Regions from separate parts of the Arthrobacter sp. P1_B11 genome, predicted to be linked through region 3. Evidence: riboswitches for the same ligand, from Rfam matches in the RefSeq annotation. Region 3 holds a riboswitch; each other region holds the start of a gene.
The links. A riboswitch is a leader RNA that binds a small molecule or an ion and turns the genes downstream of it on or off. The one in region 3 is predicted to bind thiamine pyrophosphate.

Region 1 (2,192 bases), 340 kb from region 3:
CCGTAATGCCGCCGAGGGGTACGCGGCCCAGCAACGGGGCGTTGTCGGGGGTACCCGGCCGGGCCCTGGCGGTCGATTCCAGGAGCTCGAGTTCTGCCACGGCCGGCACCAGCACCTGGGCGTCGCGGAGGAGCTGGTAGACCCCGCCGGCGCTGGGGGCTGAATGCCCGTCCTCCCTCTGGGTGGCGCCGATAACCACCGTTCCGTCCTGCCGCGGAACAAGATAGACGGGTATTCCGCGGACAATGCCCCGGACCGTGGCCGTAAGCAGCGGCCGGAGGTGCGCGGGAACCCGGAGCCTGAGGATGTCGCCGTAGACCGGGCGCAGGGGCAGCTTCAGCCCGTCCGGCAGTCCATCCAGCGACGCCGCCGCGAGTCCGTTGGCCACCACGGTTTCGGCGGCACGCACAGTGCCGCCGCCCGCCAGCCGGACGCCGCAGACCCGTTCGCGCTGCCCGCCGTCCCACAGCAGGCCGGCAGCGTTTTCCCTGATCTCATAGCCGTTTTCTGCACCGGCAACGGCCGTCCGCGAACCGGGTTCGTGGCGGGCCAGCGCAGCTGCGATGCTTGCCACCAGCATCCGCGGATCAACCTGGTGGTCAGCCGGGATGTCCAGCGCACAGGAGATGCCCGGGCTGAGCAGCGGCTCCCGCGACCGGGCCTCACGGATGGTCAGCGGCGCGACAACCAGGCCGCACGCCTGCTGGACTTCCCGAAGGTCCGTCAGGGTGCGGCGGTCGGCGGGGTCCGCACCGACGGCGATGGTCGGCGTCGAAAGATAACCGGTCTCCCTGCCGGCTCCGCCATCGGCGAGCGCCGCGGCGAAATCGGGCCATCTGGCAGAGGATTCGAGCATCAGTTCCAGGAGTTCCTGCTCCTGGTAGTGCAGCTCGCTGACAGGGGCGAGCATTCCCGCAGCGGCCCAGCTGGCCCCCGTCCCCGGCGCATCGTCAATAAGCACCACTGAGCGTCCTGAACGCCTCGCCTCCCAGGCAATCCCGTGGCCGATCACGCCGCCGCCGATGACGGCAACGTCAGCGTGCAGCGGTTCCGCGGCAGAAGTGTTTGTGGCGGAAGTGCTCCCGCCGGATCCAAGCTGCATGGAAATCCTTCCCTACGCCGGTACTAACCGGATCAGGTCAAGCGGTCGGCTCTTACGCCCTCTCAGCCCTGCGGCGTTTGTGACAGCTGCAGCGGGCTCCCGCGGTACCTGCCCAGTTTAGAGGAACTAGGCTGGTTGCCATGACCGCGCATGATGTCCACACCACCGCCCGACTGTACCTTTGCACCGATGCCCGCAAGGAGCGCGGCGATTTCACCGATTTCGTTGATGCGGCCTTCGCCGGAGGGGTGGATATCATCCAGCTGAGGGACAAGACCATCGAGGCGGCCGAGGAACTCGAACTCTTGGAAGTTGTGCGCCAGGCAGCCCACAGGCATGGCCGGCTCTGGGCCGTCAATGACCGGGCAGACATTGCGTCGCTGTCCGGGGCCCCGGTGTTCCATATCGGCCAGAAGGACCTGCCGCTGCGCTCCGCACGGAAGCTGCTGCATGACGCCACGGTGATCGGGCTGTCCACGCACACCCCTGACCAGGTGGATGCCGCGATCGCCGCCTCCCCCGGGCGAAGCGGTCTGGACTATTTCTGCGTTGGCCCGGTGTGGGCCACCCCCACCAAACCCGGCCGGGCCGCCGTCGGGCTCGATCTTGTCCGCTATGCGGCGGAGGCCGTAAGGGCGGCGGACGAGGAAAGGGTCGGCGGCCTGCTGCTGCCCTGGTTCGCCATCGGCGGGATCGACCTCACCAACGTGGAGCAGGTCGCGGCAGCGGGCGCCGGCAGGATCGTCGTCGTCCGGGCTATCACCGAGGCGCCGGATCCGGAGGCCGCGGCAGCCGAACTGCTCGAGGCCCTGGATGCGGGAGCGGAGAACGCCGGAGTGAAGGGCGCAGGCGCGCCGGTGGCAGGCCTGAACTAGCCGCTCAGACCGAGCTGCACCATCCGCCGGGAATGGTTTTCGGCGAGCTCGGAGGTGAGGCTGCGCACCCGCTCCCGGGCCGCGGCGTCGTCAGCACCGCTGTCCGCTTCAGTGATCAGCTCGGTCAGGAAGGCGTGTTCATAGCCCACGCGCTGTGCCTGCGTGAGCGCCTCTCCCAGGAGCCGCCGTCCCCACAACGCCAGCCGTGAGGCGAG
Region 2 (2,192 bases), on a different contig from region 3:
ACCACCGTCGGTTCATTCCTGGGAGACTTCCTGGTCGAAATCGACGTCGTAGCCGCCATACCGTAGCCAGCCCAGGACCTCCGCTGGGGAATGACCGCGGACCACGGCCCCGTCTGATGCAGTGTCCAGCATTAGTCGGGCCCGTGGTCGGCTCACCAGGAAGTGGCTAGACGATGTCCTGGGTTTTGGCGAAGCGGGTGATCGCCCGCTGTGTGCCCCGGTTGGCCAGCACCTGGATGATGGCGCTCACCGAAGCTGAAATGAGGGCAAAGGTGAGGGCCGAGCGGAGCGTCGTGGGGACGTCGTCCTTCCCGCCCTTGGGCGGCTTGCGGCCGGTGGTCTTTTCCCAGATGGTGTCCACGGCCTTGGTGCCGGCGAATCCGGCGAGCAGGCTAATGCCGGTGCCAAGCAGCTTGATGAAAAAACTCATTCCGAAACTCCTTGCGACGTGAATACAGACTGCCCCTAGCCTAGCCGCATGGACGCATGGATTTCCCGAAGTGCCCGCACCACCAGATCGTGGTCGGCCTTCTGCGGCAACCCTGAGACCGTCACCGTGGCTACCGCACCCACGCCTTCCACGTAAATGGGGAATGAGCCGCCGTGGGCGGCATACCTGGACTGGTCAAACCAGGCGTTGTCCTCGATGCGGCCCCCGCCGAGTCGGCCGCGCAGTCCCACGAGCAGGGACGGTTCCTCGTAGCGTGCTGCGGTCCGCTGCTTGGCCTTGACCCAGTGCTCGTTGTCCGGGGTGGCACCCTCCAGTGCCACATGGAACAGCACGTGTTCGCCCTTGGTGATGTCGACGGCGATGGGCAGGTTGCCGATCTTGCCGAGCTCAACCAGCAGGAGGCCGAGGTTGAGGGCGTCGTCCCTGCCGAACCGGGGAAACTGCAGCTCGGTGATTTCCGCTTCGATGCTGGCGATCAGGGCTGCCAGAGCGCCCGCCGGCTGCTCGGCGGCGGAGTCGGGGTCAAAAGCGGCTTGGCTGCCGTGATCCTGTTGCGTCATGGCCCCAATGTACTCCGCGCTGTCCTCGCGCCGCCCCGTCCCAGGCAGCCTCTGTTCGCCGCCCTCTGGCGCCTCCGCGCACTTCCCGGATACCTCCCGGATTGTGACCGCGGCGCCGGTCTTCCGCGGCCGTCCCGGTGTAAACTGGATCAGCCCACAAGGGCAGATTTATTACGACAGGGGAGCGCCGCCGTCGGGCATCACTGGCAACTGCCAGCGAAACCGAGGATGGGCGCTGAGAGTGCGGACCGCCGCAGACCCTCGAACCTGATCCGGCTAGTACCGGCGCAAGGGAGTCGAGTTCTCAAAGTGTCCGGCAGCAGGCAAACCAACCGCCAGCAGCCGGGGAGCGCTTTCCCCTCCTGTTCCTCAGGAGGACCATCATGACAACTGCAACAATCAAGAAGACCGGCTACAACTGGCGCGTGGCTGACATCGTGGTGGCGGCACTGATCGCGGTCGCCGGCGGCGTGATCTTCTGGGCCTGGTCCCAGGGCGCCAACCTAATCTCCGCCCCCGTCAACGCCGTGTACCCGCCCCTCTCCGGCCTCTACGCCGGCGGCTGGATGATTCCGGCGGTGCTCGGCATGCTCATCGTCCGCAAGCCGGGTGCGGCACTGTTCTGCGAAGCCGTCGCCGCCACGGGCGAGCTGATCATGGGCTCCCAGTACGGCACCACGGTGCTGATCTCGGGCATCCTGCAGGGCCTGGGTGCGGAGCTCGTGTTCGCCGCCTTCATGTACAAGAAATTCAACCTCCCCGCTTCGCTGCTGGCCGGCGCGGGTGCGGGCCTGTTCTGCGGCCTGAATGACTCCTTCGCTCCGTGGGGCTGGAACATTGCGTACGCCGCTGGGGACAAGCTCGCGTATATCGTGTTCTGCGCCATTTCCGGCGCGGTCATCGCCGGCGTGCTGTCCTGGATCGCTACCCGCGGCCTGGCCAGGACGGGCGTGCTGAGCTCGTTCGCGTCCCGCAAGGCAGCCACGGAGCCCGTCTTCTCCTGATGCCCGCACATTACGACGGCGGCGTCCGCCCAGCCGCGGTCACCGCCCGCGGCTGGGGCTGGCGCCACGCGGGACGGTCCAGGCCCGCCGTCAACGCGCTGGACCTGGACATCCGGCCGGGGGAGCGGGTCCTGTTGCTGGGACCTTCCGGCGCCGGCAAGTCCACGCTGCTTCACG
Region 3 (2,192 bases):
ATAGGGACGGGGGAGTTGCGGATCAGCCATTCGCGGGTGGTGTGGATGTCATCGCCGGTGGACAGGTCCATCACGGTATCCGCGCCCCACTGGGTGGCCCACTGCAGCTTGTCCACTTCCTCTGCAATCGAACTGGTTACAGCCGAGTTGCCGATGTTGGCGTTGATCTTTACCAGGAACGCCTTGCCGATGATCATGGGTTCGGACTCGGGGTGGTTTATGTTGTTGGGGATGATGGCACGGCCTGCAGCCACCTCGCTGCGCACCAGTTCAACGTCGCAGTTCTCGCGGAGTGCCACGAAGCGCATTTCCGGGGTGAGGACGCCCTGCCGGGCATAGTGCATCTGGGTCACCGTCTTGCCCCCGACGGCGCGGCGGGGCACCGGCTGCGCTCCCTTCCACTCCGCGGAAGCTGCGCCGCGACGTACAGCCGACCTGCCGTCGTCGAGCAGGTTCCGCTGCCGGCCGCCGTACGGCTCCGTGTCCCCGCGTGCTTCAATCCATTCCGAGCGGAACGGGGCGAGGCCCACTACCGGGTCGCTGCCCGGACCCGCAGTCCGGTAGACCCGCAGCGGCTCGTTCTGCTCCCCGTTGGGAGACGGCTCCAGGGCGATTTCCGTGACCGGGACGCGCAGGCCTTCCCCCTCGATGTAAGCCAGTGAGTGCGACTTCAGCGACTGGGTGGTCTGCTGGCCAGCTTCGTTATGGGCCGCCTCGTTTTGGGCAGGGCTCAGCCGTGTTTTCTGGGTGTTCATTTACTGCTCACTTCCTTCGCCGGCATTACCCGGACAGGTTCAACGGTCGCAGGCTGCGCTAGCCCGATCTCAGCCCCTGCAGGGGCACCCGTGTGGTCGTAGACGAAGCTACCACAGGGCGGCAGGCGGGTGCCGCATCCGTGCCGGGTGTGACACACGCCGGGCCGGGCCGTACGGATTACGCTTGAGCCATGGCGCCCATCATCGAATTCAGCGGGACCGCGCTTACCGGCCCGGACCAGGAGCGGGCAGGCCTTTGGGCCGTGGACGGTCGGCTGACCTTCCGCCGCCCGGCAGTCGTCCCGGACGCAGTACTTGACGGCTGGGTGCTGCCCGGCTTCGTGGATGCCCACTGCCACATCGGGCTGGGGCCCGGAGGCGCCGTGGACGACGACACCGCCTATGCCCAGGCGATGACTGACCGCGACGCCGGCACGCTGCTCGTCCGGGACGCAGGCGCGGCCAGCGATACCCGCTGGCTCCAGCGCAGCCCGGAAGCGCCGAGGATCATCCGGGCCGGGCGGCACATCGCCCGGACAGGCCGCTATCTGAGGAATTTCGCCGTCGAAGTGGAGCCGGAGGGCCTTGTCGAGGCGGTCCGCAAGCAGGCGCGTTCCGGCGATGGCTGGGTCAAGCTGGTGGGGGACTGGATCGACCGCGACGCCGGCGACCTCGCGCCGTCGTTTCCCGCCTCGGCGGTACGGGACGCCGTCAGCGCCGCCCACGATGAGGGCGCCAGGGTCACTGCACACTGCTTCGCCGAAGACACGCTCGACGACGTGCTGGACGCCGGAATCGACTGCATCGAACATGCCACGGGACTTCTGCCGCGGCACATTCCCAGGCTGGTCGAGCAGCACGTGTCGATCGTTCCCACACTGATCAACATCGCGACGTTCCCGGATATCGCTGCCCAGGCCGAACCCAAGTTTCCGCGCTACGCGGCCCACATGCGGGCCCTGTGGGAAGGCCGGAATGAACGGATCCTGGAAGCGCACGAAGCCGGGGTGCAGGTTTTCGCTGGAACGGACGCGGGCAGCGTGATCCGGCACGGCCGGATAGCTGACGAGATCCTGGCCCTCCACGCCGCAGGCCTTCCGGCGGCTGCTGCCCTGGACGCCGCCTGTTGGGGTGCCCGCCGGTGGCTGGGAGCGGAGGGCCTGGCCGAAGGGGCAAGTGCCGACGTGGTGTTGCACTGAGGACCCCCGCGAGGTGCCCGGAACCATCAGGGATCTCAGGGGCATAGTTCTGCGGGGACGCGTTGTCCGTTTAGGAATAAATTGAAGCTTCAAGTAATTTAGATATGTAGAGACCATCGAAATCCGGTGGCCAGGGAGTCCGGGAGTACTCAAATGACACCAGCAGCCAGCAGCCAGGATCTTCTTCCTGCCGATCTCACCATGGGCACTGTGATGCTCAAAGTGGGGGACATGAACC
Region 4 (2,192 bases), on a different contig from region 3:
CCTGGAAGAGACGGTCACCAAGAACAACCTGGAGGCGGCCGAGGAAGTCGTCCGGCAGCTCCGACTCCGCGACATCGGCGGCATCATCGTGATCGACTTCATCGACATGGTGCTCGAATCCAACCGCGACCTCGTGCTGCGCCGCATGGTTGAGTGCCTCGGCCGCGACCGGACCAAGCACCAGGTCGCGGAGGTGACCTCGCTGGGACTCGTGCAGATGACGCGCAAACGGATGGGCACCGGGCTGCTGGAAGTCTTCGGCGAGCAGTGCGAGGCGTGCGCCGGCCGCGGCATCGTCACCCACGACGAGCCGGTCGAGCACCGCCGGGCCAATGTCGTTGCCGCCGAGCACCACATCCCTCGAGCGGAGCACCAGCCCGCCGTGCGCCCGGAGCGAAAGAGCCGCCGCCGCGGTAAGGGCGGCCAGGTTCCGGCCGAGTCCGCGCCTACTGCTCCCGCCGCTGTCCATCACGAGCCAAACGAGGCCGAGCGCCATGCCAAGGCCGAAGCCACCCGGGCGGCCCTCGCCAACATAGCGGCAGCGGCACACGCAGCCCACCTGCATGAGGATGCCGCCCACCACGGTGTCTCCGGCGATGCGGCGCGGCCTGCTCCCGTGCCGGCGGCCTCCGCTCCGGAGAGCCCGGCAGTGCACCGCAGCCCGGAGACGGAAAGCATTTCCGGCCGTCCCGGCGCCGTGCTGACGTTCGGGGGCGAGAAGGTGGTGCTTCCCTTCGTCGAGCACGCCGACGAGCTGGCATCCGAAACGCCTGCCCTGACCCTGGACCGGCTTGAGGAAGCCTTCGCGCACCTTGGCGAGCCTGCTGCTCCCGCTGCGGAGGAGCCGACGGCGGCCCCGGTACCTGCTGTTGTTGATCCGGCTGCAGCCGGCCCTGCCACTGCGGTAGCTGCCCCGGCGCGAACCGGGGCGAGTCCCGCTCCGGCGGTTGCGGAGAACGACGCCGACCGGTTCGCGGATCACTCGGCCGTGCAGACCCGGGCCCGACGTCCGCGCCGGAACCGCAGCGCAAGCCGTGCGCAGGGCGCAGCCAACGAGACGTCCGTGGAACACCATGAGACGGCGCCGGCAGCAGTGGCCGGACACTCGCATGAGGCCAAGGCTCCGGAAGCGGAGAAGGTGGCTGCCGCCAAGCCGGCCAGCGAGCCGATCATTCTTGGCGTAGGCGTACCCGCGTCTGAGCTCTGAGTCGACTCCCTTCCAACGGGCCGGTGCTGCAATCGCAGCACCGGCCCGTTGGGTTTTGGGAGTAAGCCGCTAGGCTGGGGGACTGACACGGGGTGCCGAGCAAAGTGCCGGCTGAGATCCAAACCCGTTGAACCTGACCGGTTAGCACCGGCGAAGGGATGTCTCCTTTGTCCTCAGCATCTGTCCTGCCTCCCGCGGTTGATTCCTCCGTTGCCGCCTTCAAATTCTCCCCGCGCACCGGCCGGGACATTCCCCGGGTCTTGGCGATCGCCGGCTCGGACCCTTCAGGAGGCGCCGGCGTCCAGGCGGACCTGAAGAGCATCGCGGCCAACGGAGGCTATGGAATGGCCGCCATCACGGCGCTGACCGCGCAGAACACCCGCGGCGTCAGTGCCGTCCACGTTCCGCCGGCGGATTTCCTCACCGCGCAGCTGTCAGCGGTCAGCGACGACATCACTGTGGACGCCGTGAAGATCGGGATGCTGGGCGACGAAAAGGTGATCACCGCGGTCCGCAGCTGGCTGGAGAAGGTCCGTCCCGGCGTCGTGGTTCTTGACCCGGTCATGGTGGCAACGAGCGGGGACCGGCTCCTGCGGGAGTCCGCCGAGTCTGCACTTCGGGCACTTCTGCCGCTGGCCGACCTGATCACGCCCAACCTTGCCGAGCTGGGCATGCTGCTCGGGGAACCGGAAGCCGCCACCTGGTCCGACGCGCTCGAGCAGGGAAAACGGTTGTCGGCCGAAACCGGGGCCACAGTCCTGGTCAAGGGAGGGCATCTGGACGGTGCTGATTGCCCGGACGCCCTCGTGAACACCGGTGGTGTGCTGTCGGCTGACGTCGTGGTGGTGGACGGCGAGCGGGTTCCGACGCGCAACAGCCACGGCACAGGGTGCTCGCTGTCCTCAGCCATGGCTACGGTGCAGGCGCGCTTAGGGGACTGGGAGCTGTCCTTGCGTACCGTCAAGCCGTGGCTTGAGGGGGCCCT

Region 1: linked by a shared signal. The riboswitch ahead of thiO (glycine oxidase ThiO) and the one ahead of thiC (phosphomethylpyrimidine synthase ThiC) in region 3 are both predicted to bind thiamine pyrophosphate.
Region 2: linked by a shared signal. The riboswitch ahead of AC1D14_RS10520 (ECF transporter S component) and the one ahead of thiC (phosphomethylpyrimidine synthase ThiC) in region 3 are both predicted to bind thiamine pyrophosphate.
Region 4: linked by a shared signal. The riboswitch ahead of thiD (bifunctional hydroxymethylpyrimidine kinase/phosphomethylpyrimidine kinase) and the one ahead of thiC (phosphomethylpyrimidine synthase ThiC) in region 3 are both predicted to bind thiamine pyrophosphate.

Annotation. Positions count from the first base shown of each region.
Region 1 covers NZ_JBFTZQ010000001.1:130,001-132,192, reverse strand. Annotated here, with positions in the region: gene thiO (glycine oxidase ThiO) at 1-1,102, opposite strand, end outside; TPP riboswitch at 1,095-1,215, opposite strand; gene thiE (thiamine phosphate synthase) at 1,243-1,977, shown strand; gene AC1D14_RS00600 (ferritin-like fold-containing protein) at 1,974-2,192, opposite strand, start outside.
Region 2 covers NZ_JBFTZQ010000010.1:51,672-53,863, forward strand. Annotated here, with positions in the region: gene AC1D14_RS10505 (RidA family protein) at 1-66, shown strand, start outside; gene AC1D14_RS10510 (DUF4235 domain-containing protein) at 167-430, opposite strand; gene AC1D14_RS10515 (heme-degrading domain-containing protein) at 466-1,011, opposite strand; TPP riboswitch at 1,180-1,323, shown strand; gene AC1D14_RS10520 (ECF transporter S component) at 1,395-2,015, shown strand; gene AC1D14_RS10525 (ABC transporter ATP-binding protein) at 2,015-2,192, shown strand, end outside.
Region 3 covers NZ_JBFTZQ010000001.1:468,086-470,277, forward strand. Annotated here, with positions in the region: gene thiC (phosphomethylpyrimidine synthase ThiC) at 1-755, opposite strand, end outside; TPP riboswitch at 750-857, opposite strand; partial or broken gene AC1D14_RS02110 (amidohydrolase family protein) at 947-2,039, shown strand; gene AC1D14_RS02115 (VOC family protein) at 2,108-2,192, shown strand, end outside.
Region 4 covers NZ_JBFTZQ010000031.1:48,272-50,463, reverse strand. Annotated here, with positions in the region: gene AC1D14_RS19370 (Rne/Rng family ribonuclease) at 1-1,207, shown strand, start outside; TPP riboswitch at 1,286-1,383, shown strand; gene thiD (bifunctional hydroxymethylpyrimidine kinase/phosphomethylpyrimidine kinase) at 1,366-2,192, shown strand, end outside.